Regions from separate parts of the Thermanaeromonas sp. DSM 22490 genome, predicted to be linked through region 2. Evidence: riboswitches for the same ligand, from Rfam matches in the RefSeq annotation. Region 2 holds a riboswitch; each other region holds the start of a gene.
What was found. A riboswitch is a leader RNA that binds a small molecule or an ion and turns the genes downstream of it on or off. The one in region 2 is predicted to bind cobalamin.
Positions count from the first base shown of each region.

Region 1: linked by a shared signal. The riboswitch ahead of AC1BI1_RS05005 (S-layer homology domain-containing protein) and the one ahead of cobU (bifunctional adenosylcobinamide kinase/adenosylcobinamide-phosphate guanylyltransferase) in region 2 are both predicted to bind cobalamin.
Region 3: linked by a shared signal. The riboswitch ahead of cobK (precorrin-6A reductase) and the one ahead of cobU (bifunctional adenosylcobinamide kinase/adenosylcobinamide-phosphate guanylyltransferase) in region 2 are both predicted to bind cobalamin.
Region 4: linked by a shared signal. The riboswitch ahead of AC1BI1_RS14830 (ribonucleoside triphosphate reductase) and the one ahead of cobU (bifunctional adenosylcobinamide kinase/adenosylcobinamide-phosphate guanylyltransferase) in region 2 are both predicted to bind cobalamin.

Region 1 is NZ_JBJHHE010000005.1:17,763-25,347, forward strand. Features, by position in the region: gene AC1BI1_RS04995 (putative Se/S carrier protein) at 1-317, opposite strand, end outside; gene yedE (YedE family putative selenium transporter) at 393-1,454, opposite strand; cobalamin riboswitch at 1,811-1,992, shown strand; gene AC1BI1_RS05005 (S-layer homology domain-containing protein) at 2,149-3,720, shown strand; gene AC1BI1_RS05010 (DUF4430 domain-containing protein) at 3,827-4,528, shown strand; gene AC1BI1_RS05015 (energy-coupling factor transporter transmembrane component T) at 4,544-5,452, shown strand; gene AC1BI1_RS05020 (ABC transporter ATP-binding protein) at 5,425-7,095, shown strand; gene AC1BI1_RS05025 (ECF transporter S component) at 7,076-7,585, shown strand, end outside.
Region 2 is NZ_JBJHHE010000002.1:208,542-216,126, forward strand. Features, by position in the region: gene rny (ribonuclease Y) at 1-244, shown strand, start outside; gene AC1BI1_RS02605 (hypothetical protein) at 394-912, shown strand; gene AC1BI1_RS02610 (PHP domain-containing protein) at 937-1,767, shown strand; cobalamin riboswitch at 1,904-2,085, shown strand; gene cobU (bifunctional adenosylcobinamide kinase/adenosylcobinamide-phosphate guanylyltransferase) at 2,193-2,759, shown strand; gene cbiD (cobalt-precorrin-5B (C(1))-methyltransferase CbiD) at 2,771-3,886, shown strand; gene cbiE (precorrin-6y C5,15-methyltransferase (decarboxylating) subunit CbiE) at 3,870-4,523, shown strand; gene cbiT (precorrin-6Y C5,15-methyltransferase (decarboxylating) subunit CbiT) at 4,510-5,103, shown strand; gene cobI (precorrin-2 C(20)-methyltransferase) at 5,115-5,828, shown strand; gene cobM (precorrin-4 C(11)-methyltransferase) at 5,825-6,625, shown strand; gene AC1BI1_RS02645 (cobalt-precorrin 5A hydrolase) at 6,576-7,585, shown strand, end outside.
Region 3 is NZ_JBJHHE010000012.1:60,873-68,457, reverse strand. Features, by position in the region: gene thrB (homoserine kinase) at 1-45, shown strand, start outside; gene AC1BI1_RS09280 (aspartate kinase) at 87-1,310, shown strand; gene hflX (GTPase HflX) at 1,342-2,595, shown strand; gene AC1BI1_RS09270 (hypothetical protein) at 2,597-3,037, opposite strand; cobalamin riboswitch at 3,144-3,334, shown strand; gene cobK (precorrin-6A reductase) at 3,700-4,467, shown strand; gene AC1BI1_RS09260 (energy-coupling factor ABC transporter permease) at 4,493-5,236, shown strand; gene AC1BI1_RS09255 (energy-coupling factor ABC transporter substrate-binding protein) at 5,254-5,547, shown strand; gene cbiQ (cobalt ECF transporter T component CbiQ) at 5,600-6,403, shown strand; gene AC1BI1_RS09245 (energy-coupling factor ABC transporter ATP-binding protein) at 6,381-7,250, shown strand; gene AC1BI1_RS09240 (putative Se/S carrier protein) at 7,279-7,563, shown strand; gene mqnC (cyclic dehypoxanthinyl futalosine synthase) at 7,565-7,585, opposite strand, start outside.
Region 4 is NZ_JBJHHE010000042.1:2,679-10,263, forward strand. Features, by position in the region: gene AC1BI1_RS14820 (citrate/2-methylcitrate synthase) at 1-559, opposite strand, end outside; gene AC1BI1_RS14825 (small, acid-soluble spore protein, alpha/beta type) at 939-1,190, opposite strand; cobalamin riboswitch at 1,313-1,480, shown strand; gene AC1BI1_RS14830 (ribonucleoside triphosphate reductase) at 1,642-3,726, shown strand; gene AC1BI1_RS14835 (anaerobic ribonucleoside-triphosphate reductase activating protein) at 3,760-4,440, shown strand; gene AC1BI1_RS14840 (DUF1641 domain-containing protein) at 4,512-4,961, opposite strand; gene AC1BI1_RS14845 (NAD(P)/FAD-dependent oxidoreductase) at 4,977-6,116, opposite strand; gene AC1BI1_RS14850 (sulfurtransferase TusA family protein) at 6,196-6,438, opposite strand; gene AC1BI1_RS14855 (DsrE/DsrF/DrsH-like family protein) at 6,462-6,857, opposite strand; gene AC1BI1_RS14860 (helix-turn-helix domain-containing protein) at 7,114-7,585, opposite strand, start outside.

The sequences.
Region 1 (7,585 bases), on a different contig from region 2:
TGTTGGGGGAAGGCTACGGCCTTCACGATCTGGAGCATCTCGGCCGACCCTTCGAGGGGGTAAATGCCCAGATAGGATACCTTCCCCTGTAAAGCCCGCGCTAGGGCTGTTTGCTCTATGAGCTCCACCTCCAAGGCCAAATCACACCCTTGGCGTAAGCTCGGCGGGGGCGCCACTAGCTTGCATTCATGGCCTCCCTTTTTAAGTATTTTTTCCCCCTTTAGCGCTTCTTCCACTGAGGGGAAGATGATTATTCCTCGAGTGGTTGGGGTTTTGTGGACTGGTTCCTCGGCACGGGCGGAGCGCTTAAAAATCAACTTAGTTATCCTCCTGTCCTTATCGGGAGCTAGTAAGCTCTTTTAGCTTTCCAAGGTACCGGATCGGTTTGAATATCAGTCTACTTTTTCCCGCATAAGCAGACCAACGGCCAGGGCAAAGGCTATACCGATCAGTACGGCTGCAGGGCCTAAGGGGCTAGGGCCTTGGGGACTGGAGGCCAGACCGAAATTATGGGCGAAGGCCGCCCCGGCTATAATGCCCCAAAGGGTGATACCGGCGTCGATATCACCCTCGGCCGCCAGTATGGTCTGGCGCAGGGGACATCCTCCCAGGAGAGTAGCAGTAAGTCCGGCCAAAGTCATCCCCAGAAAGTTCCACAGATGGCTATTGTGGGAGATCGGCTGGTTCACAAAACCCACTTGAATCTTGCCGAACAAGGCATTGATAATCAAAGCCCCCACGAAGAAAGCGGCTATACCGCTAAAAAGATAGGTGTCTTTGACCAGAAAAAGGTCGCGCCATCCCCCTACAAAGCACATGCGGGTCCTCTGGGCCAGGAATCCAAACACCAAGCCTGCTCCCAGCGAGAGGATTAGTGGGGCTCGCGCGGCTCCCGGCCCTTCTTTGCTGGCCAATATAAATTGAGGTTTAAAGATGGCCAATAAGAGCAGGCCTAACATAAAAAGAGGCATCATCCACCCCGCGGCGCTGTAGGTGGGAGCGGAGCGGCCCAGGTTGAAGCCGTTTTTCAACAGATAAATTCCTATTAGGGCGCCGGCTATCACCCCGGCTATACCTGTTAGTCCATTTAAATCTCCTCCCGCCAGTCTCAACACCGCCCTAACCGGGCACCCCAGGAAGACCAGAGCGCCTATCATAAAGAACACGCCTAGAAAAAAGCGCACCAGAGGCGCGGACCCTCCACGGGCACGGAATTCACCGAAGGCTAAGGCAGATACGAAGCCCCCCAGGGCCATACCCATAATTTCTGGCCGCAAGTACTGCACTGTTGCCGCCCGGTGCAATCCTAAGGCGCCAGTTATGTCCCGGTAAAAACAAGCCAGGCAAATACCCATGTTCGCCGGGTTGCCCGCCACGGTCATTAAAGCTGCTACAGCTCCCAGAATGAGTCCCGCGATAATCATTAAGTATTTGCGAGAAAAAATGCCGGTCATGCCAACACCTCCTGTTGTTTTCTTTAAGCCCGGCCTGGATACTGGCCTAGCTATTTAATTCTGGCTCTCAACAATAAATTCCTTCATACTTAGTATTCCATATAGTTATATCATTCCCTGTTTCCGGTGGTTCCCTGGCTGAGTTACCCAGGCAGTAAAATTTGTACATGAGAGGTGGCGGGGAAAAGCGCCATTTTCTGGTAGCGCAAGCTATAACAAAAACGAATAAGCGGGACACACCTTCTTGGGGGGGAATTCCTGACCCCAATTGCAACTTATTGGCGAGAAGGGTGGATTTTCGTTTTTGAAGATAGCAGGATTCAACGGGCTAAATAGCGAAGAAAAATATAGACAAGTGAATAATTTTGGGAACAGGAGGCCTCTCAAGAGAGGCAAGAGGGAAGTCCGGTGCGAGTCCGGCGCGGTCCCGCCACTGTGAGGGGGATCCACCTTACACAATGCCACTGGGGTAACCTGGGAAGGCGTAAGGTGGGAGAGGAACCCGAGCCAGGAAACCTGCCTGTTCTCCTGCCACCGCTGATCTACGCGAGATAGGGAGGTGGTCTTTTTGCTCATCTCAAGAGCTAGAGCTGCCCCGGTCCGCCGTAGGCCGGGGTTTTTTGATCGGGCTTGGTTTTAGTTAGAGAATCTAGCTTTCCGGAATACACAGAAGAAGAGGCAGGGGGGAAATAAGGTGTACTGGAGAAGGAAAATGGGGCGCCCTTTGGCAACTTTGCTCGTGGCCTTGATGGTTTTTTCTCTAGTAGTTCCTTTTGCGGGGGCCAAAGCGGCGGAAGCAAACTTGGTGTCTGACCTTATGGATAAGGCAGCAGGTATCCTTTATAGTGATTTTACAAAAAATGGATCCAAGAACCAGGATGATGGTGTAGGTGCTTATGCTTCTTATATCCTCACCCAGGCGGGCGTTGATGTAAATGCCTGGGTGTATAATGGCGTACCACTGAAAGAAGCTGTAATCGACCTAGTGTACCAGGATATTGCCGGTTCTTCAGATCCGTCTAAAGTACCGGCCAAGAGGTTGGCCCAGGACTTGCTAGGCATGAAGGCCTTGGGCCGGGAGGATTTGGTGCAGCAACTACTCCAGATTCTCAAGAGCAGAGAAGGGATCCACGGTTTTGACTCAAACATTTTCAGCGATTTTCCAGCCTACGACCTTTTAGGTCGGGCAGACTTGATGAGCGTCATAAATCAGGTTTATGCCCGGGAATACATTTTATCCCAGCAGGATACGGTAGTCGGGAACACTTATGGTGCTTGGGGTATCGCCTGGGACGGCGTTTTTTATCCCGACTTCGTGGCCACAGCCCAAGCTGTACGGGCTCTGGCCTATTTAGATCAGGACAAGTCCGACCAGGAGATCCAGGTAGCGATCGAGCGCGGGATGCAATGGCTGAAAAAGCAGCAGCAACCCGACGGTAGTTTTGCAGTAAGCAATTGGGACGACCCTTTAATAGATACAGTGGAAATGATCGCTACTTTAAAAGTCCTGCGAGAAGACCCGGCCTCAGTGAAAAGTGGTGAAGGCAAGAGCCCGGTCGATTACCTGCTGACCAAGGCTTTGAATTCCGATGGCACTTTCGGCGCCTCTAAAAATGTTATGGATGCTGCCTGGGCCCTCTATGGATACTACCTGGTTGGCGCACGAGAGTCAGAGTCGTTCAAAAAGACTTTCAAAGACATTCAGGGACATTGGGCACAGAAAGATGTAGAGCTCATGGCTAGAAGGCTTATTGCCCGGGGCCTGAGCGAAGATATTTTTGCTCCCGATCAAGAGGTGACTCGGGCACAGGCGGTTGCTTTCCTGGTGCGGTCTTTGGGACTGGAAGAGTCCAACCTCAAAGAGACCAGCTTCCGGGATGTGCCCCCGCAGCACTGGGCTTCCCAGACGATAGAAGCTGCTTACCGGGCGGGACTGGTGGTTGGTACAGGTGAGGGGAATTTTGAGCCGGAAAGGACCATCACCAGGGAGGAAATGGCCGCCCTCCTAGTCCGGGCCCTTAAGAAGGCCGGTTGGGAGCCAGCGAAAGGGGGAGCTGAAGATAAGAACAACCTGGCGGTTTACGCCGATAGCTCAGAGATATCTCCCTGGGCCAGGGACAGCGTCAAGGTTTGCGTAAGTACAGGTATCCTCCGGGGTAGGTCGGCCGCTGAATTGGTCCCTAAGGGTAAAATAACGCGAGCGGAAGCCATGGTAATGCTGAAAAGAATGCTACAGGTGCTGGGGAGAATACCGGAGTCCCCCTAAAGCATTAGTATCTCACCGGGGGCAGGCTGGCTTACTGAGCTTGCCTCCGGTGTTTTTCCTCGCACGCGGGACACATGCCCAAATTCCGGATAAGGAGAATGGATGTATGAAGAAAGTTTATCTGATATCTCTGGCCTTGCTATTTTTAGCCCTGCTGGTTCCCGCACTGGTAACCAATAAAGAAAAGAATTTAACCCTGGGGGAGCCCGTGCAGAAGACCCAGGTCGAATCTGCTGCCCTCCCCTCTAATATTACCGGAAGCCCGGAAAAGCCTGAAGGCAGGGGAGAACCCGAACCCTCCCCACAGTACAAGACAGCACCCGGGGCTCCATCGATAACCCTTCAGGCCCAAGAAGGGCGGGGAAAGGAAGAAGTCCAACAGCCGAAAAAAGAGCAGAAAGTGCAACAGGTGGAGGGGAGTCCCCAACAGCAAAAGGGCGTAGTAGGTGAAGGGGAAAAAGAATTCGTGGTTGTTGGCGTAGCAGTGGTAGGAAAGGATCAGGAACTTTTGTATGGCCCCGCTGAGGTCAAAGTGACAGAAAAGAATCCCTGGGGTTTTACTGCGCTGGGTGCCCTGGAGGCTACCGGGCTGCCCTATGCTCTATCTACCAGGTTTCCTGGTCTGGTGGAAAGTATCGCCGGCCAGCCCAACAAGGGGATGTCGGGGTGGATGTACAAGGTAAACGATGAGGTTCCCATGGTCGCTGCCGGCCAGAAAACCCTAAAGCCTGGAGACAAAGTGATATGGTGGTATAGCACCAGTATGGGTTCTCCGGGACCCCGATGGGAGGAACTGGCGAACCGCTAAAGAAGGGGAAGGGCTATGCTGGACAGGTTACTTTATGAGGATAAAGGCGTTTTTTTGCAAAGCCTCCATACAGTAGTAACCCTAACATATCTTACAGTTTTGTGTGTCCTGGCCCTGCTTTTCTCCCATCCCCTATACTTAGCTGGGATGTTGATTATAAGCATCTTAGCTGTGGTGGCGGCCCAAGTAGTGGATAAGTGGGAAGCTTATTTAAAGATGGGGCTGGGGATGGCCATTTTAATTATAGTTATTAATGCGCTGGTGTTTCGCACAGGAAAAACAGTTCTGGGAGCAGGGTGGATAAGAGTGTCTCTGGAAGCCATTGGCTATGGTGCGGCCATGGCCATCCGCCTGCTGACTATAATGACTGTTTTCTGCCTCTTTAATGGATTGGTTCACCCGGATAAGCTCCTGAGGCTTTTTTCCCGTTGGGCATTCAAATCGGCTTTAGTGGTATCCCTGGCTACTAGGATGTTTCCTCTAGCCGCGCGAGATTTGTTGAACGCCCGGGAAGTGCTGCAAATGAGGGGAGTAGATTACGCTAGGGGAAGTTGGGGGGAAAGGTTAAAGAAGTACTCATGGCTACTGGATATTCTTCTCTTATCTTCCCTAGAGGGGGCCTGGCAAGTGGCGGAAGCCATGGAGGCCCGGGCTTTTGGCACTGGACCCCGTTCCTGCTACCAGAACGAGTTGACCCGGCCGAGGGATTTCCTGTGCTTGGCGGCTAGCTTGGCCGCCTTAGGTCTTGCCCTGTACGCCAAGGTCAAGGGATATGGTGATTTTAACTATTATCCGCAATTGGATCCCTTGCTCCCCAACAGTTCTGTCATTATTTTGCTGGCCCTTATAATGACCAGTCTTGCCTGGCCCATACTTTTAAGCTGGGGGTGGCAGCTTTGCCCCTATTTGAGATCAAAAATTTGACCTACTATTATCCGGAGACTCAAGCACCAGCGTTGAAAAATATTAATCTGCGCATTGAAGAAGGAGAGTTTGTGCTGATTGTAGGAGGGTCGGGTTCGGGTAAATCTTCCCTGGCCCGGGCTCTGGCCGGCTTAATCCCTGATTTTTACGGAGGAAAGATAGGGGGTAAGATTTACTTTAAGGGCCGGGATTTGGGGAGCTTTGACCGTCGGGGCCTTAGGTCGCAAGTGGGTATTGTTTTCCAGGATCCAGAAAAACAGCTGGTCATGACCACTGTGGAGGCGGAAGTGGCCTTTGGCTTGGAGAATTTAGGTTTACCCCCGAAAGAGATGTTGCGGCGGGTGGCCGAAGTCATGAGTTACTTTAATTTATCGCCCCTCAAAAAGGAATTCATAGGAAGTATTTCAGGAGGGCAGAAACAGAAGGTAGCTTTAGCTTCGGTTCTGGCCATGCAGCCTGAAGTATTGATTCTCGATGAACCCACTTCGCAATTGGACCCGGTAGCGGCGGAGGAATTTTTTAGTTTAATTGAGCAGTTAAATAAGGAAATGGGTTATACAGTGGTATTGATTGAACAACGGCTGGAAAGATGTTTTCACCTGGCCGACCGCCTGGTAGTGATGGAAAGGGGCGAAATTCTGCAGGACGGACCGGTGGAGGAAGTAGTCCGGTGGCAGGTAAGGAGTGGCTATCCTTTTCTCCCACCAGTGGCCCAATTTTTTGGTTTGTTGAATCATCCAGCCATACCTATGACGGTGAAAGAAGGACGGCAAGAACTAAAAAAGATACCGGTGTGTCCGCTGGGCACAGGAAAAGTTTCCAAATTAAAAGGTTACCAGGGCCGGGCTGTGGTGGAAATGAAAGATGTGTGGTTTACTTACCCGGGGGGCTGCGAGGCTCTTAAAGGGATAAACTTAAGGATAAATGCAGGGGAATTTGTGGCTATTATGGGTGAAAATGCAGCTGGCAAGAGTACTCTGTTAAAACATATAGCTGGGTTACTCAAGCCGGGGCGGGGCCGGGTAATGGTACTGGGGAAGGATACATGTACTACACCTTTAGCAGAAATGGCACGTCAGGTCGGGTATCTCCCCCAAAACCCTAATGATTACCTTTTCCGGGATACAGTGGAAGAAGAACTCCAATTTACCCTGCAAAATTTTGGTTTGAAGGATGACGGCAAGATCGATTTTATTTTAGATCGCTTGAATCTTAATGGTTGCCGGAAGGTTAATCCCCGAGATTTAAGCAGCGGCGAGCGCGAGCGGGTGGCTCTGGCGGCTGTTTTGGTAGCCAGGCCCCAGCTTTTAGTGTTGGACGAACCCACACGGGGCCTGGATTATCGCCTGAAAGGAGAGCTGGGAAGGCTCCTGGCTGGGCTGACCAAGGAAGGCTTAACAGTGGTAACAGTAACCCACGATGTGGAATGGGCAGCCGAATATATAGATCGCATAATTCTTATGTTTGATGGCCGACTCGTGAGCGATGGGCCCAAAAATGAAGTTTTGAGCGACTCCCTCTCTTATTCTCCCCAAATGGCCAGGCTGTTCCGGGGTTTGGCCCGAGGTATTTTGACTGTAAGGGAAGGTTTGGAAAAAGTCAAGGTAAATGGGGAAAGGGTATATGCCGGTCAATCAGGCTAGAGCAGGTAGCAGGTGGTGCTTGCTGTTAACCCTGGGGGTAGCCATGATGGTTATTCTATTGGCCCTGAGCCTTAAGGGGAACAGCATCATTTGGAATCTGCAGGGGGGGCTGGTGGCTACAGCGATTATTTCAGCTGTTTTGGCTTTGCTGTACTTAGGCTTTGAAGTTTCCTCTGTCTCTTCCCGGGAAATCGGTATTATTGCTGTTTTAGGAACGCTTGCTGCGGTGGGGAGAGTGCCCTTCGCCGCTTTACCTAATATCCAACCTACTACCTTTTTGGTGATTATTTCCGGATTTGTTTTTGGCCCTCAAGCTGGTTTTATGGTGGGTTCAACTGCCGCTGTTGTTTCTAACTTCTTTCTCGGCCAGGGTCCCTGGACACCATGGCAGATGCTGGCCTGGGGACTGGCGGGAATGACGGCTGGGCTCCTGGGCCGCCTCAGGGCGCCAATAGGGAAAATCCCCATGACCGCTTTCTGCCTGGCCTGG
Region 2 (7,585 bases):
CTATATCAAACGCTTGCAGAAGCTAGAGGAAATAGCCGATTCTTTTAATGGAGTGGATAAGGCTTACGCCATCCAGGCAGGCCGCGAAATCCGCATTATAGTTAAGCCGGAAAAGATAGATGATACCACGGCTGTGCAATTAGCTCGGGATATAGTAAAGAAAATTGAACAAGAGCTGGAATATCCTGGGCAGATCAAAGTGGTAGTTATCCGGGAAACAAGAGCTGTGGATTATGCGAAATAGATGGAACGGGTGGCAGGGATAGGTGGCAAATTACCATCTCTGCCACTATATTTTCTAGATCAAAAAAGTTAAAGAAGCAGGATTTTTAAAGAAGGTGCAGAACTAAGCTTTGATGATGGTTTTTGGACTAAAAGGCAGGTGGAGACCATATGGGCCTTAGATACAAGTATGATGGCGAGATATCCGATAGCGTTGGCCTTTTGATTTCCATTTTAGTGCGCTATCCGGAAGTAGGGACTATTAATTATGAGCCCAGTAGCCGCATATTAAAGTTTTCTTTTATGTTAACCAGTTCTTTAAAAGAAAAGGATCTGGAGCAGTTTGCCCGGCGCTTTATTAAGTCTTTATCTACCTATAATCTTCTCGAAAATCGGGTGCCGCGGGTGATCAGCTTAAAATATAGTTGTTTTCAGCAGCTAACCGTCTTGGAAGTGCAGCGGGATGTTGAGACCCTATCCCAGGGCGAAATTGGCCTGATCATCACCCTGGTGCGTCAGGAATTTAACGAAGCCCTGGTGGCTGAGGCGACCGAGAATATTCAGGAAGAAGAATTGTTGGTTCAAGAAGAAATAATTGATCATATGTTGGAGAGTATAAAAGGAGAAGTACCTCAGAAAAAGTTAATAGCTTTCCGGGAAGAAGGGCGAGTCCTGGTTTTTAATAAATAGCCAGAGGATACCGGGAGGACGGAAATGAGCAAAAAGGGTGACCTCCATACCCATACCGTAGCCTCCGACGGCAAGCTCAAGCCGTTGGACCTGGTTAAACTGGCTTGGGGAAAGGGGTTAAGCACCATAGCTATTACCGATCACGACACCGTTGATGGATTAGAGGAAGCTCTGACAGGGGCTTCTCTCTATAATCTTGAGGTTATTCCCGGTATTGAATTGAGCACCGAATGGGAAGGACGTGATGTACACCTCCTAGGGTATTATATTGATTTTCAAGGGGACAAGCTACATAATTTTTTATACCAATTGCAGCAGGACAGGCAGCAGCGAGGTCTTAAGATGGTAACCAAATTGCGAGAACTGGGCTACGAACTTACGTGGGATGAGGTGGCCCGGTTCGTCCAGGGTAAAGCTGTAGGCCGCCTGCATATCGCCCAGGCCCTGGTGGCCAAGGGATTTATGCCTTCCATAGAAGCTGCCTTTGGTGAGCTCCTGGAACGTGGACGGCCGGCCTATGTTCCGCGTTATAAAATTTCACCTGCAGAAGCTGTTCAACTAATTTCTGCTTGGCGGGGCGTAGCTGTATTGGCCCACCCGGGATTGATAGGTAAAGATGAAATAATAAAAGAGCTAGTGGCTTATGGTTTGCAGGGGCTAGAAGTTTATTACCCTTTACATGACCGAGAAGCCGTTGCCCGCTATCATTCTTTAGCCAGGGAACTAAACCTATTAGTTACCGGTGGGTCGGATTTTCACGGCTTGAATATTCCAGACCATAGCGAGTTGGGCGCAGCCACCGTTAGCGAAGAGGAAATAGATAGATTAAAGGAGCGCGCCCTGGCCATAAAATGAGGTGGTTACCCATTTTTATCCTGCTAGCCTGCTTGTGGGCTCGCACTGGGTGTCCTCAATAACTAAGCACATAATCTTAAGCCATAAAATCCCTTGATTAGTAGTGGTCATTGCGATATACTGAAGAAAATAAAAAAATATGGGAAAGCCGACAGGTGCCATAAAGGTTAAAAGGGAATCAGGTGCAAATCCTGAGCGGGCGCGCCACTGTAACCGGGGAGCTTTTCTTCGGTAAGCCCACTGGGCCTGTAGCCTGGGAAGGGGAAGAAAAAGCGGTGAGCCGGAAGCCAGGAAACCTGCCTGTTGGTAAGCCTTGTTAACCCTCGCGTCAAGGGAAGGGCTAGTGTTTTAGACAGAAAACCCAGCCTTTAGGCGAGAGGCTGGGTTTTTTTGTAGTGCAGCGCGTGGCTTAAGGGGGTTAAGGAGTGGACAGGGGCAGGCTGGTGTTAATCACTGGCGGCGCTAGGAGCGGCAAGAGCCGGTTTGCAGAAGAACTGGCCTCCGGCTGGGGCGGAGAAGTTATTTACGTGGCCACAGCCAGGGTGACGGACGCAGAGATGGCCAGCCGGGTGGCCCGGCACAAGATGCGGCGGCCGGCCGGGTGGCGCACTGTAGAGGAGCCCTTAAAGGTGACCCGAGTTATAGAGGAATGGGGCAAGCCAGGGCGACTTCTCCTCATCGATTGCCTGTCCGCTTACGTGGGCAACTTGCTGGTGGAAGAAAAGATGGATGAGGAGGCTATATTACTTTTTGTTAAAGAGATGGCCCAGAAAGCCTGGGAGGTCCCTGCTGAGGTGATCATTGTGAGCAATGAGGTGGGCTCGGGAACAGTACCACCCTATCCCCTGGGTCGCCTATACCGCGACCTTTTGGGACTGGCCAATCAGGAGATAGCCAGCCTGGCCGATGAAGTTTATCTGGTGGTTTGTGGGGTGCCGGTGGAGATAAAAGCTTTAGCTAAAAGCTCGGACCTGCTAACGGGTAGGCGGTAATGGAGGAAAGGATGGTCAAGAAATTACGTCAGGGTTACACCACCGGTACTTGTGCCGCGGCTGCAGCTAAAGCAGCAGTAAAGGCCCTCTGGTGTAAGGACGGGGTCCAAAATACAGTGCGAATAACTCTTCCTCAGGGAAAGGAAATCGAGTTACCTGTAACTGTTCGGCGGGGGGAAGGCTGGGCTGAGGCTACGGTTATAAAAGATGCTGGCGACGATCCTGATATTACCCACGGAATAGCTGTCCAGGTTAGGGCCCGGCCGCAAGAAAAGGGCTTTATTTTGCGGGCCGGTGAAGGAGTAGGAATAGTCACCCGTCCCGGCCTGGCTGTTCCAGTAGGTGAGCCGGCCATCAATCCCGTGCCCCGGGCCATGATTAGGGAAGCGGTTAAAGATTTTATCCCCCCCGGGCAGGGGCTGGAATTAACTATTAGCATCCCCGGCGGTGAGGAATTGGCCCGGCGCACCTTAAATCCCCAGTTGGGGATAGAGGGCGGGCTCTCTATTCTGGGAACTACCGGCATTGTGGAGCCCATGTCGGAAGAAGCTTTCCGTACTTCCCTCCTGCCCCAGATCGATGTAGCCCTAGCCGCAGGTTACGATACTCTGCTTTTAACTCCCGGCCGTATGGGCCAGCGCCAGGCGGTGGAAGGTTATGGCTTGCCGGCGAGGGCGGTTATTTTGACCAGCAACTTTATCGGTTATCTTTTGGAGGCTTGTGCTGAACGAGGGATTAAGCGGATTCTCCTTTGGGGCCATGCCGGCAAGCTGGTTAAAGTAGCAGGAGGCATTTTTTATACCCATAGCCGCATAGCTGATGCCCGGCGGGAAATAGTGGCGGCCCGGGCTGCAGCCTGGGGCGCCCCCGCAGAGGTGGTCCAGGCTATCTTAACCGCTACTACGGTGGAGGCGGTGTTCTCTATCCTCGAGCAAGCCTTGGAGGGAGAGCGTTATTTCGCTTTTTGGAATTACTTGGCAGGCCTGGCTAGCGAGCGAGCCCGAGAATTAGTTCATGGGGCACTGGAAGTAGGGACCGCCCTTTTAGACCTGCAGGGGAGAATCATTGGCCAGGATGAGCAGGCCAGGGCCATACTGGGAGAGTGGAGAAATGGCGGGAAGGAATAACAGGTGGTTAACGGTGGTGGGGGTGGGTCCGGGAGATCCCTCCTGGCTAACACCGGCAGCCTACCAGGCGGTGGCCGAGGCCGAGATTTTGGTAGGCGGTCCCCGAGCTTTGCATCTATTTGCCTTTTTGGAACGGGAAAAAAAGGCGATTGATGCCGACCTGGACGCTTTATTCCACTACTTAACGCAGGTGCGTGGGCGGCCTACCGCCGTCCTGGTATCTGGAGATCCTGGCCTTTACAGCCTCCTGGGATGGCTGAGATGCCGTTTCCCCCCGGAAGAGATCAGGGTGATACCAGGAATAAGCTCCGTACAGCTCGCCTTTGCCCGTCTAGGTTGTGGCTGGGAAGGAGCGACTATTGTGAGCCTGCACGGGCGCCCGCTGAATATGTTGGACGCCTACCTGGAGGGCCTGGCCCGAAATGAACTGTTGCTTGCCCTTCTCACAGGGGGGAGCAACACTCCGGCAGAGGTAGGAAGGTACTTGACGGATAAGGGGTTGGGGGAACTTAGGCTCTGGGTGGGAGCCCAGTTGGGAGGACGGGAGGAAAGGGTGGCCCACCTTTTGGCCAGGGATCTGGCTGGCTCCGATTTTGATCCTATGGCAGTGATCATAAGTGGATATGACAAAGCGTAGATGGCCCTACAGCACCCCGGGCATTCCCGATGAGCTCTTCGAGCGGGGAAAAGTACCCCTGACCAAAGAAGAGCTCCGCACTTTGACTTTAGCCAAGGCCCGCCTGGCGCCCGGCCAGACCGTTTATGATGTCGGCTCCGGCACCGGCTCTTTAACGGTAGAGGCTGCTCGTCTGGTAGCTCCGGGACGAGTATATGCCGTGGAAAAGGATGAAGAGGCCCTAAATTTAACGCGGGCTAACGTGGAATCTTTTGGGTTAAAAAATGTGGTGATAGTAGCCGGCAGGGCGCCAGCGGCCTTAGCAGATTTACCACCTGCAGATCGCGTATTGATTGGAGGTAGCGGGGGAGAACTCCGGGCTATCCTGGAGCACTGCAGCCAAAGTTTACGGCCCCAAGGCATTATGGTTATAAATGCCATTACCCTGGACACCCTGTGGGAAAGCGTGGCTTACGGGCGCGAAAAAGGATATGCTACATCAGCAGTGGCAGTCAACCTGGCCCGTTTAGAAAAGGTGGGTGAGCGCCACATGTTTCGTGCCCTTAATCCTGTCTATATTATCCAATTGGTAGCCGGTTGAGGAGGAGAGCTATGAGCGGCAAATTATACGGCCTGGGGGTGGGCCCCGGTGACCCGGAGCTGATCACTTTAAAAGCCCGGCGCATCCTAGAGGAAGTGCCTGTCCTGGCCGTTCCCGTTTCCCAGCGGGGAGAAGAGAGCTTGGCCCTAGGAGTAGTTAAACAATTTATCCGGCCGGAACAGGAGATCCTTTCCCTTTTCATGCCCATGAGCCGCGACCATTCTTACCTGGAGCGCTGCTGGGAGGCAGCGGCTAAAGCCTTATTAGATAAATTGCAGGAGGGGAAGGATGTAGCCTTTTTGACCCTGGGCGATGCCAGTCTTTATAGTACGTACAGCTATTTGATGGAAATAATCCAGAGACTGGATCCAACCATTTGCATTGAAACTGTACCGGGTATCACTTCTTTTTCAGCGGCTGCCGCCAGGTTAAATTTACCCCTGGCCAAGGGGGATGAGCCCCTGGCCATTATACCGGCCCTGCGGAATCCTGAGAGTTTAGAGGAGTTAATCCCCCTGTTCCCCAATTTGGTGCTAATGAAGGTAGCCAGGCGTTATGATGAGATAGTTCGAATACTGGCCCGGGCCGGGGTGGTGAAAAATTCTGTACTGGTAACCCGGTGTGGGCAAAAGGGAGAGAGCTTTTCCTGGGACCTGGAAGCCGGGATGGGCCAAAAGCAGGATTATCTTTCCTTGATCATTGTTAAAGGAAGGGACCGGACGTGAAGGTTTATTTTGTAGGTGCGGGACCGGGAGACCCGGAATTAATCACCGTTAAGGGACAGCGGCTGCTTAAAGAAGCTGAGGTTATTATTTATGCTGGCTCTCTAGTTAACCCGGCTTTGCTGACGTGGGCTCGACCCGGTGCTGCTTGCTACGATAGCGCTTCCCTGACCCTGGAAGAGATCATTGATCTCATGGAGCAAGCGGTTAAAAAAGGCCAGAAGGTGGTACGGCTGCACACCGGAGACCCTTCCTTATATGGGGCTATTCAAGAACAGATGGAGGCCTTAGCCGCCCGCGGCATCCCCTATGAGATTGTGCCCGGGGTAAGTTCCTTCGCTGCCGCTGCTGCAGCGGTAGGCAAGGAATTTACGGTGCCAGGTCAGAGCCAAACCCTTATTTTGACGCGCCGCGGTGGCCGGACACCTGTGCCGCCAGGAGAAAATCTGGTAGACTTAAGCCGCCACCGCGCCAGCCTCTGCCTCTTCTTAAGCGCCCAAAATTTTGCGGAGGCCGCTGCCGAACTGGCTGCAGGGTACGGTAAGGAGACGCCGGCAGCGGTGGTTTATAAAGCTTCCTGGCCGGAGGAAAAGATTATTTACGGTACCCTGGAGAATATTGCCACCAAGGCGCGGGAAGAGGGCATCCAGCGGACAGCTCTCTTGTTGGTGGGCGACTTTTTGAAAGGGACCTCCACTCGATCTTGTCTCTACCATCCGGAATTTTCCCATGGCTATCGGAGGAAAAGGGATGCGTATAGCCATTGTGACCTTGACCAGGCAGGGCCTGGCCACGGCTAAACGGCTGGCCTGCGCCTATACTGCTGGCGCCGATATTTATGCCCCGGCTGGCTTAATAGTTGGAGAATCCCTTACCACACCTCTTTTTCCCCTGGAAGGAGGCCTGGGAGCTTTTTGTGGTAGGCTGTGGCATAGCTACCGCGGACTGGTCTTTATTATGGCTACCGGCATCGTAGTCCGCTGTCTGGCTCCTTATCTAGAGAATAAAACGAAGGACCCGGCAGTGGTGGTCCTGGATGAAAAGGGCGAGTATGCCATAAGCCTTTTAGGAGGGCACCTGGGCGGCGCCAATGCTTTGGCCAGGCACCTGGCCGAACTCCTGGGCGGAAAAGCCGTAATTACCACTGCTAGCGATGTACAAAATTTGCCTGCTTTGGATGTACTCGCCCGGGAGTTGGGCCTGCAGGCAGTCCCGGCAGAAAAACTGACCAAGGTCATGGCAGCCTTGGTCAACGGGAAAAAAATAGGGTTTTGGGCGGAGGATCCCTGGCTGGGGAAGCTTTCCCGGAGGATGCCGGGGCTTAAGGTCCAGCCCCTGCAGGAGTATAGGGACCCTCAACTATGGGAAGGGGGAGTGCTGGTAACTTCCCGCCGGCTTGTTCTGCCTCCAGGGCCCTGGATCTTTCTGCGGCCGCGGGAATTGGTGGCCGGTATAGGTTGCCGGCGCGGTATAGACAAGAGGGCAGTATTATCCGCCCTGGGGCAGGCCCTTAAAATGACGAGGCGAAGCCGCTGGAGCCTTCTTGCTCTGGCTACTATAGAAATAAAGGCCAAGGAAGACGGATTGCTGGCCGCAGCCCAGCATTTAGGCTTACCCCTCTTAACTTTTAAAAGGGAAGAGCTGGCTATACTCTTAAAGGAGTACCCTGAGCTTTCTCGGTCAGGGCTAGTAGAAGAAAGAATAGGTATTGGCGGTGTGTGCGAGCCGGCAGCTCTCCTGGGAGCAAAAAAGGGGGAACT
Region 3 (7,585 bases), on a different contig from region 2:
ATTAAAGAGTTACAACCTTGCAGCCGGGGTGCTACCCTTTGTTAGAGGTCAAGCTAAAAAAGTTAGAGGTGGGAGAGAGTTAATCTATGGCACTAATAGTACAAAAATATGGCGGTACTTCGGTGGACGGGCCAGAAAGGGTAAAAAACGTTGCCAGGCGGGTGGTAGAGACAAAGAGGGCGGGCAACCAAGTGGTGGCTGTAGTTTCAGCTCCTGGAGACACCACCGATAAGCTTATTGAAATGGCTAAACAAATCACACCCAACCCACCGGCGCGAGAACTGGACATGCTTATGGCCACCGGAGAACAAATGTCCATTGCCCTTTTAGCCATGGCCATCCAGGATTTGGGTGAGCCCGTAATTTCCCTCACCGGTCCTCAAGTGGGTATTCTCACCGATGGCGTCCATACCAAAGCGCGCATTCTAAACGTTAGCTGCGATCGCTTAAGAAGGGAATTGGACAGCGGGAAGATTGTAATTGTCGCAGGTTTCCAGGGAGCTACAGCTGACAATGAAATTACCACCTTAGGTCGAGGAGGTTCTGATACCACAGCAGTTGCTCTGGCGGCGGCTTTAAAGGCTGATGTATGTCAAATCTACACCGATGTAGACGGAGTGTACACTGCTGACCCTCGGATTGTTCCCGAGGCTCGCAAACTGCCTGCCATATCCTACGATGAAATGCTGGAATTGGCCAGTTTAGGGGCCCAGGTGCTGCAGCCGCGTTCAGTAGAATTTGCCAAATTGCATAGGGTGGTCCTAGAGGTCCGTTCTAGCTTTAACTATAATGAAGGTACCCTGGTAAAAGAGGTGAGCGAGATGGAAAAACAAATGGTGGTTACCGGTGTAGCTGGCGACCGGAATGTGGCCAGGATAGCAGTCTATGATGTTCCGGATCGCCCCGGAATTGCCAAAACCCTTTTTGAAGCCTTAGCCCGGGAGAGCATTAACGTAGATATGATTGTCCAGAGCGCCATGCGGGACGGCATCAATGACATCGCCTTTACTGTAACACGGGATGACCTGGCTAAAGCCTTGGAAGTAACCGAAAAGGTAAAAGAAAAGATTGGAGCCAGCTCTATAGCCTATGATGACAAAGTGGCCAAGGTTTCCATTGTGGGTGCAGGTATGATAACCAATCCGGGTGTAGCAGCGCGCATGTTTGCCTGCCTGGCGGAAGAAGGCATAAATATCCACATGATTAGCACCTCGGAAATAAAAGTTTCCTGTATTATTGACGAAGAGCACCTAACCAAAGCCATGCGAGCTCTGCATAAATGGTTCGGGCTGGATGACACCCGGGGTTAGTTCCCCGGGTTTTTGAGTAAGGGAGGATAGCATGGTCAGAAAAGGAATCATTTGCTATCTGGCCCTAGAAGAAAAGGATGAGGAAATCAGTTATGACCTCGCCGAACTGAAAGAACTGGCCCGCAATATCGAGATCGAAGTAATAGATGCTGTAGTACAACAACGCCGCCCGGATCCCAATTATCTCCTGGGAGAGGGCAAGGTGCTGGAAGTCAAAGAACGCATTATAAGGGAGGACATCCAGGCCGTAATCTTTAACCGGGAGCTTTCACCACGGCAGGTCAAACACCTTGAGGACCTGCTGGAAGGGGCTGAAATATGGGACCGTACCCAGGTCATCCTGGAAATCTTCCGCCGCAGAGCCCAATCCCGTGAAGGTAAAATTCAAGTGGAAGTAGCCCGGCTCACCTATCTTTATCCCCGCATCCACGGGTTGGGGGGAGTACTTTCCCGTTTGGGGGGCGGGATTGGAACGCGCGGGCCGGGTGAAACTAAACTGGAGGTGTTGCGCCGCGCAGTTCGTCGCCGCATTCATCATCTGCAGAAAGAACTGCAAGAGGTACGACAAAAACGAGAAATCTTGCGCAGCTTGCGCCAGGAAAAAGCTCTTCCAGTTATTTCCCTGGTCGGTTATACCAATGCCGGTAAGTCAACCCTGCTCAATGCTCTTTCCCTCAGTCCCCACAAGGTCCTGGTACGGGACCAGCTATTCGCCACCCTGGACCCGGTCAGCAGGCGCGTCCGGCTACCTTCGGGGCGGCAGGCGCTCCTAACCGATACTGTAGGATTTGTTAAAGATTTGCCGCTAAAGCTAAAGGAAGCTTTTAAAACTACGCTGGAAGAACTGTTTGCTGCTGACCTGCTGCTCCACGTTATCGACCTAACCAGTCCCTATATGGATCGCCAGGTAGCAGCCGTGGAAGAACTTCTAAAGGAACTCGGCCTCTACCACCGGCCTATACTTAAAGTCTACAATAAAATGGATAAATATGAAGGGATATTACCCCTTGACGGTGTAGCCATTTCGGCTCTCTATGGTACCAATCTACATGAATTGTTAAGCCTTGTTGAGGAGGAACTGTTCCCCCACCAGGAGATGACTATTCTGGTTCCCTTTAACCGGCTGGGCGAATTAGCCCGGCTGAGGGACCGCTTGGAAGTGGTAACAGAAGAATACCTGCCCGAGGGAGTCAAGCTAATAATTCGCGGCCGTGTTGAAGACTTCCAAAAATTGAGGGCCCGTGTAAGTGGGGATTGTCCAGCTGACACGGAGACCCGGGGTTAATTTAGTTTCCCCGGGTTTTGGATTCCTCGGAGGTAGGCTTTAGCAAATGAAATTCCGACATCTGGTTGCGAAGGCGAATATGTCGCTTAAATTCTATTAGTATATCCAGGATTTCGTGCAGGAAGGGGCTGCCAAAAGTAGACATTAAACCCACGATAATCATGTTCAGCAGGAGATAAAGGCCGGGGTAAGATGTTTTAAAGCCGGCAAAGGCAGCATCCAATCCTAAGAGGCCGAAAACATCCACAGCAGCTATGCCTGTTAAAATAGCAGCAATGATAGCATTGACTATAATCACCCTTAACTGCCTTTTCTGCTCTAGAACGGGATCGTCTAGTTTTTGCCCCAACCACGGCCAGCGCGCCTTAAGCTGTTCCACTATTCCTTGCGCAGCAGCAAAAATGGCCCCAAGGATAGCCAAAAGCCTGCTAAGATCTTCCAACCCTTTTCACTCCTTTCTAAATCTCTTTCATACTTATGGTATTCCCGGTAAAAAGCCCTTGCTACTTTCAAGAGGTTCCAGTATAATAAAAATGACCATAACTTAACACACCTACGAGGGAACGAGTTAAGCTGCCAGGCGGCAGCGAGGGGAAGTCAGTGCGATTCTGACGCGGTCCCGCCACTGTGACAGGGAGCAAGCCCACAAACTTTAAAAGCCACTGGGCCTTAGGGTCTGGGAAGGCGTGGGCAAGCGAGGAACTGAAGCCAGGAGACCTGCTCGTTCCTTAGTACCATATCCCTACGATGGATAGGGGGTGGTGCAGGTTAGCTACCTTCCGTGACCATGTAGGGCGGGAGGTTTTTTCTTTATAGGGTGCTTTACCTCGAGAAGGTAAAGCTAAAAGGTTAGTACGGGAGTAGGAGCTGCCTCAAAAAGTCCCCTAATAAATAAAGGGGTAGCTTGAGGTAAGGCGATGACTGGCCACCCGGGAAAACCTGCCTGCATAAGACTCATGGGGCATTTTCTTGGAGACAAAAATGCCAGGTAGGTTTGTCGTGCCGGGAGGCTGATTGGAAATTATGGCTTGGTAAACCCATTGCCCCGGTAGAGGCAAACCGGGGTTTTTTATTAGGTTTTACCAGAAGGAGCAGGTTTTGGCTGTGATCTTAGTAATCGGAGGTACCGGTGAAGGATGGAAGTTGGCTAAGTTGCTCGGGAACCGGGGTTATAAAGTGGTAGTCTGGGTCAACAGTGAATACGGCTGCCGGGTGGCCCGGGACGAGGGGATAACAAGTGTCCAACTTTATTCCGTTACAGAGAAGACTTTCAGTGACCTTATGGGGCAATATAATTTAAAAGTTGTAGTTGATTTGAGCTTGCCTTTTCCCAATGAAATTTCCCTAAAAGTAGAAGACCTCTGTAATAAGTACAACTTATGTTACCTGCGTTTCTTGCGCTCGGAAACGGAGTTACCCGATCACCCCTTAATTCATCAAGTTTACAGCTGGGAAGAGGCTGCCAGGGTAGCGGCGAGCCTGGGAGATACCATTTTTCTAACTACCGGAACTAATAACTTGGAGGTCTTCTTGTCTTATAACGAGCTCAAAAATAAAAGAATAGTGGTGCGCGTTTTACCGGAACACCGGGTTATTAAGAAGTGCCAAGATCTAGGCTTGGTACCGCGAGATATTGTGGCTATGCAGGGGCCTTTTTCCCGAGAATTAAATAAGGCTATTTTTCGCGCTTATAAGGCCAAGGTAGTGGTAACGCGGGATTCTGGTTCCGCTGGCGGTACTGACACCAAAATTGCCGCTGCTTTGGCGCTGAATATTCCGGTGGTGATAATTAAGCGCCCCCAAATGCAGTCTCGCCATGCAGTCCATTCCTTGGAAGAAATTGTCAACATTATCCAGCAGGTAGTAAATTAATGGACTGGTAAAAAGGAGGAAGCCTATGTACCAGCGCATCGCTTTGGTGGGGATATTTGCTGTTTACTTTGTGATAATTTCTTTAACCCTGCCCCATCCAGCCTATGCTATGCACATTATGGAAGGCTTTTTGCCCATGGGCTGGGCTGGCTTTTGGTTTGTGGTGGCACTTCCTTTTTGGCTAGCAGGCTTACGTTCCCTAAGATGCAAAGTACAAGGGAGTCCTAGTCTTAAGCTTTTGCTAGGCCTGGCCGGTGCTTTTGCCTTTGTGCTTTCTGCCTTAAAGCTTCCGTCTGTAACTGGGAGCTCCTCGCATCCCACTGGAGTAGGGTTAGGAGCTATTCTCTTTGGGCCCACAGTGATGAGTGTTTTGGGAGCCATTGTACTCCTGTTTCAGGCCCTTCTTTTGGCCCACGGAGGCCTGACTACCCTGGGGGCCAATACTTTTTCCATGGCTGTAATCGGTCCCCTCGTATCTTATGGCACTTACAAATTCCTGCAAAAAGTAAAGGCTCCCTTGTGGTTGAGTACTTTCCTAGCTGCTGCTCTGGGCGACTTATTAACCTACGTTACTACTTCCCTGCAGTTAGCCCTGGCTTTTCCGGCCCAGCAAGGAGGAATTGGGGCTTCCTTTATAAAGTTCATGGGGATTTTTGCTCTCACCCAGGTACCCCTGGCCCTTACCGAAGGATTGTTGACGGTTGTGGTCTTCAATTTCCTGGTGGCCTATAACCGAAAAGAATTGGAAGAATTGGCAGTACTCAACTAAAATAAGGGGAGGAGTATATGAATATAGCCCAAAAAAATATGATCCTTTTTTTGCTGATCGTCGTGCTGGTAACAGTTCCCTTTATAATTCAACAAGGGGCTGAGTTTGGAGGAGCCGATGGGCGGGCTGAAGAAATCATTGGTGAAGTTCGACCCGACTACCAGCCATGGTTTGCTTCTTTATGGGAGCCGCCCAGCAGTGAGGTAGAAAGTTTCCTGTTTGCCGTACAGGCAGCGCTGGGAAGTGGATTTGTATGTTACTACTTGGGTTACCTCAAAGGCAAAGCCTCTGCAGAGAAAAAGCAGCTGTAGTCGCGAGATGCGATTCCTACGGAGGCCTTCAGGTGAGAAAGCAGGGCGCGGCATGATTAGTGTAGAACAGTACGCTTATAGCAATAAATTGCGAGGTGTACACCCGGGAGAAAAGATGGTGTTTAGCCTGGGGACTTTGCTTTTGTCTTTGGGCGCCAGATCTGTATGGACCTCCTTAGCTATCTTGGGCTTAACCAGCTGGCTTTTAGTCGGTGTTGCCGGTGTTCCCTTTAGGTTTTATATTCGGATGCTGTTGATACCTCTTTCCTTTTTGGCAGCCAGTGTTATAGCCATAGTTATTACCATTTCCTGGCAGGCACCCCAGGGAATGCTTTATAGCTTTAGCGTGGGAGACTTAAGCGTAGGAATAACCGGGCAGGACCTGGGGAGGGCGGTCCAGCTTTTCTTACGAGTGATCCCCGGCGTTTCCTGCCTCTACTTTTTAACCCTGACTACACCTCTCATAGAAATTATGAGTGTGTTCCGCAGACTTAGAGTCCCGTCCCTTTTTCTGGAACTAATGGGTTTGATTTATCGCTTCAGTTTTGTGTTATTGGATACGGCCGAAAACATATATCTGTCCCAGTCTTCCCGGTTGGGCTATAGTTCGTGGTTCAGATCTTTGTCTTCCTTGGGCCAGCTGGCTGCCAACCTGTTTCTTAAAAGCTTCCAGAGGTCGCAAATGTTAGATTTTGCCCTTGTCTCGCGGGGATTTAGCGGTGAGTTTAGGGTCCTGGAACCCACGTACACTGTCTCCAAGCGCAATATATTGCTTATTTTTCTCTGGATTGTGTTCCTGGTGGTGCTCAACTGGTACGGCGGAGGTGGACGGCTTGGAACCTATTTTGGCAACTAAGGAGGTTGAGTTTACCTACCCCAATGGAACTACAGCTTTGAGGGGCATTTCCCTGGAGATAGAGCAGGGCAGCAAAGTCGCTATTTTAGGCCCTAACGGGGCCGGCAAATCCACTCTTTTTTTGCACTTTAACGGTATTTTTCGCCCCCAGCGCGGAAAGGTGTTCTGGCAGGGGCGGGAGCTGCGCTATGACCGGGGCTCTTTGGCCAGTTTGCGCCAGAAGGTGGGGATTGTTTTTCAAGATCCGGATTCCCAGCTTTTTTCGGCCAGCGTGTTCCAGGAGATCTCCTTTGGCCCCTTAAATTTGGGCTTGCCGCCAGAGGAAGTAAAGCGGCGGGTAGAAAAGGCTATGGCTGCTACCGGTATAACGGAGCTGGCGGATAAGCCAACCCATTTCTTAAGCTACGGACAAAAAAAGCGGGTTTGTATTGCAGCCGTCCTGGCCATGGAGCCGGAGGTAATAATCTTAGACGAGCCCACAGCTTACCTTGACCCTTTGCTTACCTGTCAGGTTATTGAGCTGCTGGACGAAATTAATGGTGCAGGAAAAACCGTGGTGCTTTCCACCCATGATGTAGATCTGGCTTATTCCTGGGCTGACTGGATTTTTATTCTAAAATCGGGGCAATTACTGGCTAAGGGTCGGCCGGAAGAAGTATTTCTTGAACCCCAATTAATCCGGGAAGCTGGATTAACTATACCGTGGTTACTGGAGGTTTACCGGGAGCTGCAAAAGCGCGGTTGGTCTTTGGGTCCTAAGCCCCCGCGCTGTAAAGAAGATCTTTGGGCCTGTCTTCCCTGGTCCACTCAAGCCTCCGGCCCTATACTTAAAGTAGCCAAGGGATAATGCTATAATAAAAAGTGGAGGTGTAAAGGTGGACCGCGAGGTTACTCTGTTCACTTTTCCCTCGACTTATTATGCCTTGAGAGCGGAGAAGGTTTTGAAAGAAGCAGGCTTACAGGGCCAGTTAATACCTATACCGAAAGAGCTAAGCTCTTTGTGCGGCCTGGCCCTGGAAATTGAAACCGCGGAAGAAGAAAAGGTTTGGCCTTTGCTAAGGTCCTCCGTAAAGATGGAAAAAAAGGTAAGAGCTATCAAAACTAGAGGGTTTGTGGAAAAAATTGTGGAAGTGCTGGAACTGGGTCCTCCCCCGGGGTAACTCAGAAATAGCGCAGAATGTT
Region 4 (7,585 bases), on a different contig from region 2:
TGGCTTGGTAGCCATAGGCTGCCATGATGGGGAAGCGGGCTATAAGCTCAATGCTCTGTCTAACGACATTTCTGATACTTGTATCATCCGGGTTTTCATCATAAGAATAAGAAGCTAAAACGCTCCTGGCCAATTTATTCATAATATCTCGGCTGGGGGCCTTAAGAATCATATCTTCTACAAATCCCTCGGGAAGGTTTCTTTTTTCTGCTAGAAGGTTTGTGAATTCCTGAAGGCTTCGCCGGTCGGGTAATTCCCCAAAAATTAGCAGATAACAAACTTCCTCGAACCCGTATCTATTTTCTTTCTGGAAGCCGTGAACAATGTCCCAAACATCGATCCCCCGGTAGAGCAAACGTCCCTTATCCGGAATTCTTTCACCTTCATCAAGAATATAACCATGTACCTCTCCTATTTCGGTTAAACCCACTAAAACACCGGTGCCATCTTTATTTCTCAAACCGCGCTTTACATTATACTTTTCATATAACTCCGGGTCGATATAATTATTTTTTTCGGCCAGCAAAGAGAGACCATCGAGAAAAGTCCGCTCTTCCATTGAAGGCAACATCCTTTCTTTGAGAGTTTGGATGGAGTTATAAATTTAATTATAGATCATTCACAAAATGCAGGGGAACAAGAAGCGCCAATGCTGGGATTAACATATTCCTGAAAGGCAGAAGGCTCTCTGGGTTGACAAGAAAGGATGTCCACCCAAAGCAAAAAGAAAATTTCAGCTGAAATCATATCTATATTCTCCAACGAGCCTCATTTTCCTCTAAAAAGTATAAAAAAGTTAATGACCTTTGGAAAGGGATTGAGACGGGCAATCAATGAGAAATAAATATGAAAGTCTTGGCTGGATAGGTAGGGGATGGGTACGGCTTTTGAAGTGCAGCTCCAGAAAAGATGGCGCCCTTTCGGGCGCAACCTTTACCTTAGAAGTTATCTCCTTTATCTCGCAGGTTTAGGCGAGCTTTACGCTCTCCTTCTTCAGCCAGAGCTTTTTCTCCGGCTTTGACCAGTTTGCGCACCATATTGCCGCCAATTTTACCTGCCTCCCGGACAGTTAACTCCTCGCCCGCATTGGCCAGATCGTCCTCTAAGCCCAGTTCTTTGGCCGTTTCCCACTTCAGTCTGTCCAGCTGATCTTCTGTACGGAGGGCATCGTTATTCTTCTTGTGGCTCATCGGCCTCACCTCTGGTTTAGGATACCCCAAAAGCATTGTTTCTTATGTAAGACATGTAGGGCCTGGCATCCTGGAGGTATTATATATCCCTTGACAAGGGGGAGGAATTTTTCTTTTTTTGCCGAAACCATTATTAAACGGGTTAAAGGGAAGCCGGTGGAAATCCGGCGCGGTGCCGCCACTGTGAAGGGGAGCCCTTACCAAGAGCCACTGGGGTAACCGCTACCCTGGGAAGGAGGTAAGGAGCGATGAATCTGAGCCAGGAGACCTGCCCGTTGGCATTCACACCTTTCACCCACGAGCATGGGGAGGGGGCTTAGGTAGGGAAAGGGTTAGAGGAAACTTACGCCCAACTACTTGGTAGAGGACATTCGTAGTTGGGTTTTTGCTTTGTTGGAGAGAAGGATTGGGTTTACAAGGATAAGAGTTAAAAAGAGGGGAGAAGAAAAAGATGTTGCCCAAGAAGATAATCAAACGGGATGGCCGCGTGGTAGATTTTGACCAAGAGCGCATTATCAACGCTATTTTCAAGGCGGCTAAGGCCGTAGGCGGGCAGGACCGCCGGCTAGCCTGTGAGCTGGCTAACCAGGTTACGGCCTTAATAGCCCAGAAATTTACTGACCAGCTGCCCACTGTAGAAGATGTACAGGATCTGGTAGAAAAGGTTTTAATAGAAAATGGACATGCCCGTACGGCTAAGGCCTATATCCTTTACCGCCAGCAACATGCCGAGTGGCGGGACTTCCGCAATCTTTTAGTCAATGTAGAAAAAATGGTGCAGGATTATTTAGACGGGCGGGACTGGCGCATCAACGAAAACAGCAACATGAATTATTCCCTGCAGGGGCTTAATAATCATATCATTGCGGCGGTAACTTCTAAGTACTGGTTGGAGAAGATTTATACTCCCGAGATTCGCCGGGCCCACGAAGAGGGCAGCATACATATACACGATCTGAGTCTTTTGGCTCCCTACTGCTGCGGGTGGGACCTGGCCGACCTTCTGGAAGTGGGCTTTGCCGGGGTGGGCCAGAAGGTGGAGAGCGCGCCGCCCAAACATTTCCGTACTGCCCTGGGACAGATGGCCAATTTCTTCTATACTCTGCAGGGAGAGGCGGCTGGCGCCCAAGCTTTTTCCAACTTTGACACTTATTTAGCCCCTTTCATCCGGTATGATGGCCTGGATTACCGGGAAGTGAAGCAAGCCCTCCAGGAGTTTATCTTTAACCTAAACGTGCCTACTAGGGTGGGCTTCCAGACACCTTTTGTCAATCTTACCCTGGACGTAGTTGTTCCTCCCACCTTGGCTAATGAGCCGGTAATAATCGGAGGAAAACGTCAGAAGGAATGTTACGGTGAATTCCAGAAGGAAATGGACTGGCTCAATCAGGCTTTTTGCGAGGTAATGATGGAGGGTGATGCTAAAGGCCGCATCTTTACTTTTCCCATCCCGACTTACAACATTACACCTGATTTTCCCTGGGAAAGTCCGGTGGCGGAGAAAATTCTGGCCATGACGGCCAAGTACGGCATCCCCTATTTTGCCAATTTCATCAACTCGGATCTTAAGCCAGAGGATGTGCGCAGCATGTGCTGCCGGTTGAGGCTGGATAACCGGGAGCTCAAGAAAAGGGGTGGCGGGCTTTTTGGAGCCAACCCCCTTACCGGTTCCATCGGGGTGGTTACCATTAATTTACCGCGGCTGGGTTATCTAAGCTCTTCTAAACAAGAGTTTTTAGAGAGGCTAAAGGCCTGCATGGATTTGGCTAAAGAGAGCCTGTTGCTTAAGCGTAACATCCTGGAAAAACTAACGGAACAGGGTCTTTATCCTTATTCTCGGTTTTACCTGCGGTACGTTAAAGAACGCTTTGGCAGGTACTGGGAAAACCACTTCAATACCATTGGTATAGTAGGCATGCACGAAGCTTTACTGGGACTTATGGGAAAGGGCATTGATACCGAGGAGGGCAGGGATTTTGCCCTGGAAGTGCTGGATTTCATGCGGGACACCTTAACCGCTTATCAGGAAGAAACGGGTCAACTCTTTAATCTGGAGGCTACCCCGGCCGAGGGCACTTCTTACCGCCTGGCGCGTCTGGACAAATCCCTCTATCCGGATATCATTACCTCGGGAACTGAAGAGCCTTACTACACCAATTCCACTCATTTGCCTGTTAATTTTACCCAGGATGTTTTTGAAGCCCTGGAACACCAGGATCCTTTGCAAATTAAATATACCGGGGGCACCGTCTTTCATGCCTATTTAGGGGAAAGGATAACAGACCTGGCTGCCTGCCGCCGCTTCTTACAGACAGTGATGGCCAATTTCCGCCTGCCCTATCTCACCATTACTCCAACCTTTAGCGTATGCCCGGAGCACGGTTACTTGGAGGGAGAGCAATGGACCTGCCCTACTTGCGGCCGGGAAGCGGAGGTGTGGAGCAGGATTGTGGGGTACTACCGCCCGGTTAAAAACTGGAATAAGGGCAAGCAGGCTGAATTTAGCGAGCGCCGAGTTTTTAACCTTGCAGGATAAAGGGTGTGGTGAGGCCCTATTACCATTAGAGGTATACAAAAGACTAGCCTGGTGGATTTTCCCGGCGAGGTTTGTACCACCCTCTTCTTCGGGGGGTGTAATTTGCGCTGCCCCTGGTGCCATAATGCTGATCTGGTATTGCGCCCTTCTGCTTTGCCGGAGATTGCCCAAGAAGAGATTTTAACTTTTTTGGACCGGCGGAAGTCTTTCATACAGGCCGTCTGTCTAACCGGAGGAGAGCCGACTTTAACCTTCAACCTGGAGGATTTTATCAAGCAATTAAAAGTAAGGGGGATTAAAGTCAAAATAGATACTAATGGCACGAAACCCGAAGTTATAGCCGGGCTTTTAGAAAAAGATCTCCTCGATTATGTGGCTATGGATGTTAAAGGGCCTCTGGAAAAGTATAACCTGCTTACAGGTGTCCGGGCGGATCTCGAGGCTATAAAGGAAACCATCACCCTTATTAAAAACAGCCGGGTGGCTTATGAATTCCGGACCACAGTGGTTCCGGGCCTGTTAACGGAGGAAGATCTTTTAGCCCTCGGGCATATGCTTTCCGGGGCTAGGCGATATGTTTTACAGCAGTTTAGATCCGCGGATTCTGTTATCGATGGATATTACCGGGATCTCCCTCCATATTCATCATCCACCTTAAGGAATATAGCACAAAAATTGGAACCGTTTTTTGATGAGGTAGAAGTTAGAAGCTAACCCACCTGTTTTTTTAATAATATAAAGAAGAGGGGTCCGCTGGCTTGTCCGGCCAGATGGGCCCCTTACTTCTACTGGGCAAAGTTTAGATTCGTAGAGAACTTTTGTAAAAAGGAAACCAATATCCCTAAACTCTTTTTAACTTGAGGGTCCTTTTTTAGTAGCCGCAGCAGGCTCCATAAGCTTCTCGGCGGTTGGTCCTTGCTTTCTTGAACAGCTTCCTCCAAGGCCTGGATAGTACCGGCTATGAGCTGGTCCCCGCCCAGGGATTGGATGCGGTCTAAGAGGGACAGGGTGTTTACCACCTGAGACAGAACACTGGTGACCACACCCGGTGTCAAGGAATCCTTGGCAGCCTGGATAACTACACCGAGCTTTATGAGGGTATCGAGGGTCCCGGTTGCTTGCAACCTATTCAATTCTGCTAGGAGGCTTTCAAGGTTATTATTAACCTTTTGCAGCTCCTGCAGAAGCTCTGAAGTCTCCGGGCGATTTAAATTGTAGGCGACTCCGTGGGCCATTTTCTCCCCTCCCCTTTACAAGATGCCACGAGCGGCCAACCAGTATATTTCGTTATAAGAGAGCTTAAACCAGTGCAGCATCTCCGAAGGCGGTACCAGTTTGGGCGGTTGTTCATAATTGAAAGTTATATAGGTGGCCTCCTTTAAACCGGTCTCAATGAAGCAGAAAGCTTTACCGTCATAACGGTGGGAGGCTGGAATCCCTTTTACTTGGCTGATTATATTTTTGACTACTATATCTGCCTCATAATGGGCGGTGGAGCCCGCTTTACTTACCGGGAGGTTGGTGGCATCGCCCACCACGTAGACGTTATCCTGTCCTTCCATTTTTAAGGTATAGCGGTCGGTGGTAATAAATCCATCTTCATCCCCTAGACCGGAATCTTGAATGACCTGGGCTCCGCGGTGGGCCGGGATGGAGACGAGCAAATCAAAGGGATGCTCTGACCCGTCCATGTTGTAGGCGATTTTCTTTTCCGGATCGACCTTTTCCAGGTTGAAGAACACTTCGTACTCGATTCCGCGCCTATCAAATTCTTGAACAGCCCAGCTCGCAATAGCTTCCATGGAATGAACGCGCCCAATGGGATAAGTGTACTTCAATTTCACTTTCTCACGGATACCCAATTCCCTGTAAAAATCATCGGCCATAAAGATAAACTCCAGGGGTGCCACAGGACACTTGTGGGGCACATCGATGGTTAAGAGCAAAGTGCCTCCCTGAAAGTTTAACATGGCCTCCCGTAACTTAGCGGCACCTTCCGGAGTATAGAAGGTGTGGCCGGCTTCCGCCAGACCGGGCACCGAGTTCATATCGGGATAGGACCCGGTGGCTATCACTAGAAAATCATAATCAAGGGATTGCCTCTCAGTGATAACCTTGTGGCCCTTAACATCTATGATCTTCACTTCGTCGATAACTAAATCGATTCTGGGGTGCAACAAGTATTTTTGCTCCCTTTCGAACTGTTCCACAAAGCCCTCATTAAAGGCTATAAATAAAAAACCGGGCTGGTACGTGTGCTTTGCGGTATTGGCTATTTGCACTATTTCCAGTTTACCGTTATTGAGCTCTTGGACCGTAGATCGGGCTAAGCGGTTGGCCACCATAGTACCGGCCACGCCGCCGCCAACGATAACTATGCGTTTGGTCATTAGCCTGACCCCCACCGAAATCACATTTTGGGGTATGCGCCGGTTCTGGGCGCACACCCCGCACCTCCGCGCCTCTCTACTATTTCGTTTTTCTTACTGCGATGCGCCAGAAGTCGCCCTCTGGCTGGCAATATATTAGTTCATGCCCCATTTTGTTGACCCATTCCGGTACGTCTTTAGCCGAACCGCTATCGCTGGACAACAATTCATACACATCTCCCACCTGGCCGCGCTTAATAGCTTTGACCAGTTCCATGAGCGGCCCCGGACAGTAGGAGCCCCGGGCATCAATGGTCTTGGTAATGTTTATTTCCTCAGACATGGATATACCCCCCAAAAACCAACCTACATTACGATGACCTGGCTGCCTGCAGCCTTGCCCAAGAAAGCAGTAACGCCAATTATATCCTCAAAAATGTCTATGAAATCTTCTTTTTTCCATCCCATCAGGTCTATGGCCATGGCACACCCAAATACCTTTAAGTTCCCCATGTCCTTACCGTTTTCTAGGAGCTTATAGAATAGATCGACGTTTTTATTTAACATTTCCTGGCCAATAAGACCTGCTTTAAAATCCTTGGCCTCAATCACCTCTTTGCGAAAAGATCTTAAAGCTTCCATAGTGACAAAGACATTAACTTCCATTCCCGACATAGAGGCCACTGAACTGATAAGACACCCGGCTTGCAACTTCTCCAATTCTCCGGAAAGTAAAATAACGGACAATTTGGGTTGTTCCACAGTGATTCTCCTTTCTTGTTGTGATTTTCTCATGATTTTCCCCAACGGAGCTGCCGCAGGTTACAAAGTTTCACCCCCTTCTTCAGCACTAAACCCCTTCCGCAAAAGGTAGTGAAAGTGAACCTTTGACCAAATCCCGAAATCTCATCCTGTCTTCGTTAAAATAGATATTCGACAAGTCAAAGAAAATTCCTCCCATACTTTAAAAAGGCTTCGCAAAAAATTGCGTTAGCGAAGACGAAAGCAAAAAAATTTGCTACTCCAGTTCAGCCTGTTTAAATACTTCTATAAACTTAAGGAGAAAACGGAGCTGTTTTTCGTTTAAATGGCAGATCTGTTTAAGTACCGCCTGAACATTGCTGTTGAGGAGGAGAGCCCTTAAATCAGGTCCCATGGAGGCCAGCATATCTTCCAGCTGATTTTGGGCTACTAGCAAGTAGCAAGGCGAGATACCCAAAGCTTGGGCGATTTTCTCAATGGTCTTAAGGGAGGGTTGGACCTTTCCGGCTTCGATCTGACCGATGAGGGCGGCAGAAACTCCGGCCTGGTCAGCTAAGGCGCTCTGGGTCAAGCCCAGGGATTCACGCACGCTTTTAATTTTTTTTCCGATCCAGTTTTCTGAATAACTCAAGAGCAGCGAAAGGGGGACTTCCAGGGCCGCAGCAATTTTATTTAAAGTGTCAGCCGCCGGGTGGAGAACGCCCCTTTCAATTTCGCTTAAGTAAGTG